2 regions of the Lysinibacillus sp. FSL M8-0216 genome follow, and region 2 is predicted to be linked to the other one. Evidence: riboswitches for the same ligand, from Rfam matches in the RefSeq annotation. Region 2 holds a riboswitch; the other holds the start of a gene.
What was found. A riboswitch is a leader RNA that binds a small molecule or an ion and turns the genes downstream of it on or off. The one in region 2 is predicted to bind cobalamin.

Region 1: another riboswitch for cobalamin. It lies ahead of cobT (nicotinate-nucleotide--dimethylbenzimidazole phosphoribosyltransferase); the one in region 2 lies ahead of MKX57_RS11100 (hypothetical protein).

What each region holds. Positions count from the first base shown of each region.
Region 1 is NZ_CP152007.1:1,230,478-1,233,899, forward strand. Features, by position in the region: gene MKX57_RS05705 (rhodanese-like domain-containing protein) at 1-12, shown strand, start outside; gene MKX57_RS05710 (hypothetical protein) at 62-457, opposite strand; gene MKX57_RS05715 (hypothetical protein) at 728-1,030, shown strand; gene MKX57_RS05720 (DMT family transporter) at 1,096-1,578, shown strand; cobalamin riboswitch at 1,638-1,815, shown strand; gene cobT (nicotinate-nucleotide--dimethylbenzimidazole phosphoribosyltransferase) at 1,909-2,964, shown strand; gene MKX57_RS05730 (trimeric intracellular cation channel family protein) at 3,032-3,422, opposite strand, start outside.
Region 2 is NZ_CP152007.1:2,258,593-2,262,014, forward strand. Features, by position in the region: gene MKX57_RS11090 (hypothetical protein) at 1-121, shown strand, start outside; gene MKX57_RS11095 (copper amine oxidase N-terminal domain-containing protein) at 276-1,100, shown strand; cobalamin riboswitch at 1,258-1,442, shown strand; gene MKX57_RS11100 (hypothetical protein) at 1,675-2,433, shown strand; gene MKX57_RS11105 (translation factor GTPase family protein) at 2,539-3,422, opposite strand, start outside.

The sequences.
Region 1 (3,422 bases), 1.0 Mb from region 2:
GAATTTAAATAATGACATAATGAAAAAAGAAAGAGTGTATACTCTTTCTTTTTTCATATGCTTATTTTTGGAGTGAGTCCATGATAAGGCTAAAGTTTTTTTCAAAGTTCTTGTACGGGTTCACATTTTTTTGCCCGCGAACCTTTGAAGCATAGCTGGCAAAATTTAAACCAGCACCGTATATTTGTAAAGCGCCATTCGCAAGATCTCCCTTTTGTAAAAGCTCAATGCCATCCTTTAAGAAATTTTCACTCTCATCGAAATGACATTCCGCCATGTATTTATCTCCATTATAAAATAATTTCAAATTTTCCATAATGACATACGCTGTTTCTTCACTGATGGAAGCATCAACATTCATTAATAACTGATTAATCGGTTTCACTAACTGAGCGTAATGACTATCATAATTTTCACAAGTCTCTGCAATAGCGTTTCTTAATTCTCTTGCATTCATTCTAACTCCTCCTTAAAAGAAAATTTTATCCATACCTATGAAGTAATTAGCGATTCCTTTTCCCTTTATCTATAAATCGTACTCTATAATTTTCAGAAATATGTTACAATTATATCGGTGAAGGAGGGATTTTGTATGTTTCGTTCAATAGCACCCCCAACAATGTCTTGACAGTAGAATCTACTGTCAAGGCATACAATAACAGTTTGCTCATTTTCAATAGATTCTACTGTGTAGGTTAATGCTTATACGTAGAAAGTAGGAATTGTAATGAGCGGAAAATTAGCGTTTGTATTATCCATGATTATTTTTGGCGCAGTTGGTGTTTTTGCCAAGTATATCCCTTTGTTTTCAAGTGAAATCGCTTTTTGGATGAGTTTGATTGGTGCTTGTTTTTTGATAGTGATTTTTATTTATATAAAGGAAAGTTTAACGAAAAGAAGTATTCTCAAAAATAAGTGGAGATTAATACTTTCTAGTGTTGCCTTATGTGGGAATTGGATTTTCTTATTTCAGGCTAAGAAACAACAATTGCTAATGCTGCACTCAGCTATTATTTTGCACCAGTACTAGTAATCTGTTTATCTCCAATAGTCTTAAAAGAGAAGCTAGTTAGCAGAAAAATACTGTATGTCTGTGTGGCCATTTTTGGCCTATTTTTGATTGTCCAAAGTCAAGGCACTGGAGACAGTAAACATTTTATTGGCATTGTCTACAGTCTTATCGCCGCATGCTTTTATACAGCTCTAACATTTACAAATAAATGTATATGTGGCTTAAAAGAACTGGAAAATACAATTATTCAACTATCTTTAGCAGCTTTTTTCCTTTGTTTTTATATACTTGGGACAACAGGGTTTCAGGTTATGACACTCAGTTTTAAGTCAGTCCTATTATTAATGACATTAGGTATTGTCCATGCAGGGGTTGGATTTTTATTGTTCTTTTGGGGCATGTCAAAGCTGAAAGGGCAAAGTATAGCCATACTTAGCTATATAGCTCCACTAACATCATTAGTCATTTCAACGATGATTATTGGAGAAAAAATGACGCATCTACAAATAATAGGAGCGGTCCTATTATTAGGGTCAACATTGCTAAGCGAGCTAGAAAAAGAATAGGCATACGAGTATCGCATTTAAATATTGACAGAAGAAATATGCTGTCGTAGATTAAAAGTAGTTTAATACAAGCATTAGGTGCCCATTAAGGGAGAATAGGGAATAAAGTGAAAAGCTTTAGCGGACCCGCCACTGTAAAAGGGAGTTTAATAGTGAAGACCACTAGCTCATTGCTGGGAAGGTACTATGAAATGTTGAACTTAAGCCAGGAGACCTGCCTATTTGCTTTAAGTGGATATAGATGATGGAAAAGTCTGTAGTTTATTTGTCATGACAATAAACTACAGGCTTTTTATTTTGTCTTCATGAAGAACGAGAGGAGAAATGACAATGCAATTATTACATGACACAATTCAAAACATTCAAGGCGCTAATAAAAATAGTAGGGAGCAAGCAAGGAAGCGAATAGATATTCTATGTAAGCCGCCAGGTAGCCTAGGTAAATTAGAATCCATTGCTGTGCAACTTTCTGGGATTACAGGACAATTATATCCGGTGATTGATCAAAAGGTGATGATTGTCTGTGCAGCAGATCATGGAGTTTGTATGGAAGGTGTGACGACGAACCCACAAGATGTTACTTTATTTCAAACATTAAATTTTCCAAAAGGAGGTACGGGTGTTTGTGCGATTGCAAGTGTGACGAATACGAAGGTTGTAACGGTAGATGTTGGAGTAAAGGATGATCTTCCACTCAATGCGGGCGTAATCGTTCATAAAGTAAAATATGGTACAGATAATATGGCACAAGGCCCTGCTATGTCTAGAGAGGAGGCCATTCAATCTATTGAAGTGGGGATTCGTGTGGCAACAGATGAAATTATAAAAGGAGCCAATCTACTTGGAACAGGAGAGATGGGCATCGGTAATACAACGCCGAGTACTGCGATTTTAGCTGTTTTGACTGGCTATGACCCAATTGAAATAACAGGGTTTGGAGCAGGTGTTGGTCAAGGAGGAATTGCTCATAAAGCAGAGGTCATTGAAAAAGCAATTACGCTCAACAAGCCCAATCCTAACGATATCATTGATGTTCTAGCTAAAGTTGGAGGGCTAGAGATTGGGGCTATGGCTGGTATCATCCTTGCAGCCGCAAGTTACCGAAAACCTGTTGTGATTGATGGATTTATTTCAACTATTGCTGCGCTTATTGCTTATCAAATTGAACCAAAAGTAAAGGACTTTATTATACCTTCTCATGCATCGGAGGAGCCAGGGGCTAAAATTGCCGCTGAATTACTAGGAGTGGAACCCATGCTAAACATGAATATGCGGCTAGGAGAAGGTTCCGGTGCAACACTAGCCTTTCCTCTATTAGATGCTGCTTGCTCAATGATGAAAAATATGGTGACACTGGAAGAAGCAATGAATCTTTTGGCTAAATAGTTACCGAAAAACAATTAAGCGCAAATAGTTAAGGAACAATTTGCGCTTATTTAATCAATGATAGACTCTATGCCCGATTCAACCTTCGCAAAGGTAAACGCCATTTCATCATATAGGAAAGAATACGTAATGCTGTAATTACCGCAAATAACATATAAAGGAAAATGTCTCCTGTAAAAATATCAAATCCAATAACAAGCCCTGCGAGAGCAGCCCAAACACCATAGACTTCGTCACGAAGAACAAGTGGTTTTCGTCTAGCTAATAAGTCACGCACGATTCCACCACCTGACCCTGTTAAGACCGCAGCTACAATGACAGCACTAATCGGCATATCCAGCTTTACAGCGTAGAGTGCGCCTTGAATAGCAAATGCTGATAAGCCAATTGCATCTGTGAAATTGCCCCAACGATGCCAGTGTTGAATCAAATGATGAGGGAAAATAAAAAATATGGTA
Region 2 (3,422 bases):
GAAATTAGCTCCACCTAATTCAAAGATAAGGAAAATTGAGAAGGATGGATATACATTTTTTCAAATAGGGGATCTAAATATAGATAGAGCTGCTAGATTATTTAAAGATTTAATTAAATAATAGTATTTTTTTAAAAGAGGTTATTCTTGATGGATAGCTTCTTTTTGTTTACTTCTTAGATAAATCAATTATTACTTGCTTATAAAATTAATTCTCCCCTTTAATGTATTAAATTGGTATAATTGTACTAATAATGTATGAGGGAGAGAATTAATTGAAAAAGTTAAAATTTATAATTCCATTGTTGTTTTGTTTGTTAATTGGATTAGGTATGAATAACGCTAGTGCATCAGAAGGAGTATCAATTTATATAAACGGTGAGAAACAATCGTTTAGTAATCAAGCAGTAATAGAAAACGGTAGTACATTAGTTCCTTTAAGAGGTATTTTTGAATCACTTGGTGCTAATGTCCAGTGGAATCAATCTACTCAAACAATTGACGCTTCAAAAGGTAATACAAAAGTATGGCTGAAAATAGGTTCGAAAAATGCTAAAGTAAATGATAATGCTATAAATTTATCTGTTCCAGCACAAGTTAAGAGTGGAAAAACACTTGTTCCACTTAGATTTATTAGTGAGTCATTAGGGGCAAATGTCCAATGGAATCAAAAAACTCAAACGGTAACAATTACTGGAGATTCAAATAATAAAAAAACGGAAAATGAAGAAAAGAAAGTTCCAACTTTAAAAATTGGCGAGACTTTTTCAGATGATCAAATAGAAGTTACACTTAAAAAAGTGGAATATGTAGATGGTGTTGATAAGGGATTTAATGTTTATTTATCTGTAACTAATAAATCTGAAAAGCCGTTAATTTATCCTGGTGGATTGCGATTTAAAATTAATGAGTCTAAATATGAAAAAGAAATAAATGACATTGGATATATAAATCATTTTAATTCAAAAGGATATATTTACAAAGGGGAAACAACGGAAGGACATTATCAGTATCTCTTTGACAAAGATATATCAATTAAAGAAATAGAATATAACACAGGGATTGTTAATTATCCTAAAGCAAAGTGGATTGTTGAATAAATAATTAGGTCGCCTTTTGATAGGTGGCTTTTTTAATTGCCTTCCTTTTCCAATTTCTTGACAGTAGGTAAACTACATATTACAATTTAGTTTGATAGTCAGTAAGGAATATTTACTCTACTATTTCTGACATCTTTTAAACGGCTAGAAATCAACTGAATAGCGTGTAGTAATAGGTGTAAATTGCGTGCAATTTGCTTAAAAGGGAAGTCGGTGTGAATCCGACACTGTCCCGCAACTGTAAATGTGAGCGACTTTTCAGCAACCACTGTCAAATGATGGGAAGGGGAAAAGTGGCGATGACCATGAGTCAGGATACCTGCCTAGTTACGAGTACACACCATAAACCTACGAGGAATAGGAGGTGGCATGTTGACAAAACAGAATGCTCTGTTCGTCACAGTACGTCATACGCCCAAAGTTCATGAAAGGGTTCATTTTAGAACTCCTTCACATTTACTTAGGGTTTGTTTGGCATTGTGTGATGAAGCACATTAAAGCGAAGGATTTCCTCAAACATAGTAGGAAGTCCTTTTTGTTTTGAAAATATGTACGCAAAGGGGATGCACATAGGATGAATATTCATGCAACGACAACACAGGAAACGCCTTTTGTAGATATGACGATTTGTAAGCAGCCACGGACAGAAATTGCTAAGAAAGCGAAAACAAGAATGGTGGTCGAATCACTAATTGATCAATTATTAGCAACGAGACTGATTCGCAACGATCGTTTTTTTGAGCAAATCTTATATAATAAAGACATTATTTGGATACAAAATGGGGAGGTAGAAGGCCATCTTTTTGCTCAGGCGAATTTAACGGATCAACTGAAAACGAAGACGAATAGCTTTATGATGTATATGCCAACCAACCCTATTGTTTATGAGGTGAATGGGGAGCAGTACCACTTAATTACACGCATTGATTCAACACGAGCAAAGCCTAATCTTGACCGTCTTTCACAGGAGCCCAATCCAGTGTTAAGCGCTGCACGTGTCAATGATTTACTATGCTCGATTGTCATACGTTTTTATGAAACGTATATGAACGATTTAGAGCAAATTCCTCATCAGGATAAACTAATTGCATTTGCACAGCAGGAATACACGCAGTTTCTTCAAGCCGTTAAGGAATTAAATGATTATCACTTTAATTGGCATCCACGTGGGAACGGCCACGAGCTATTATTAACATTAATTGATCAACTACAAATATTAAAAAGTCAGCCTGGAAAAGTAGTTATCGACTTCACGAATACGCAAGGTTATGTGGTGGTTGAACCTGCCTATCCGGTGCACAAGCCTTCAAAGAAAGCTGTTGGTGCCATATAAAAGCAAGCCCTCCATGAAGCGGAGGGCTTGCTTTATTTTTTGTAGGGATATTCTACCTTCATCTGAAGTACTAGTTCAACAGATTTGCCATGCTAGTACATGAACTTAGCTCTGACAATGCATGGCTGCTTGCGCCTCTTGCCAAGGGACAGAATAGCCTTTACCTTTTGAACAAAAAATGCTAGAAGAACTGTATTCAGGGTCGGCATTTTTATCATAGCCTATTTGAGATATTACTTCTTCTGCATGATGACACAAATCATAGCCATCAAATTGGAGGGTAAGCGCACCTTTCCCATTTGTATAGGCGGCAAAAATCGTGCTATAGCTCATGAAGGTCGCTACTGGTGCACGTCCTGTTAATACAACTTCTGTTTCAGTGAGTACAGGGTCGTCGAAGGTGCCAGCAGCCTGTTGAATGTCGGTCATCATACGGCCAATAAAGTCATTGGAAGCCTTCATTTTAAAGCGATAATACGGCTCAAGCAGGACGTTCTGTGCTTGTTCCAGTCCTTGGCGCAGTGCTCGGAAAGTGGCTTCTCGGAAATCACCGCCAGACGTATGTTCATTATGTCCACGTCCCGTTAAAAGCGTAAAATGAATATCTGCTACTGCGTAGCCTGTGAGTAAGCCATGATGATCACGTTCAAACAAATGCTTCTCTACGAGGCGCTGGTTGCCCACTGATAAATCATCCGCATGGCAGGCATTGCTAAAGGTAATGCCAGTCCCACGTTCATTTGGCTGCATTAATAAATGAATTTCTGCATAATGCTTAAGTGGTTCAAAATGTCCGTAGCCTGTAACGGTTGTCGCAATTGTTTCCAAATATAATATTTGCGGCTCTCCAAAAGAGATGTTTAATGTAAAGCGCTTCAATAATACTTCTATCAGTACCTCTAACTGAATGACACCCATTATATGCACATGGATTTCCTGAAACTTTTCCTGCCATACGACACGCAATGATGGCTCCTCGGCCTCTAGTA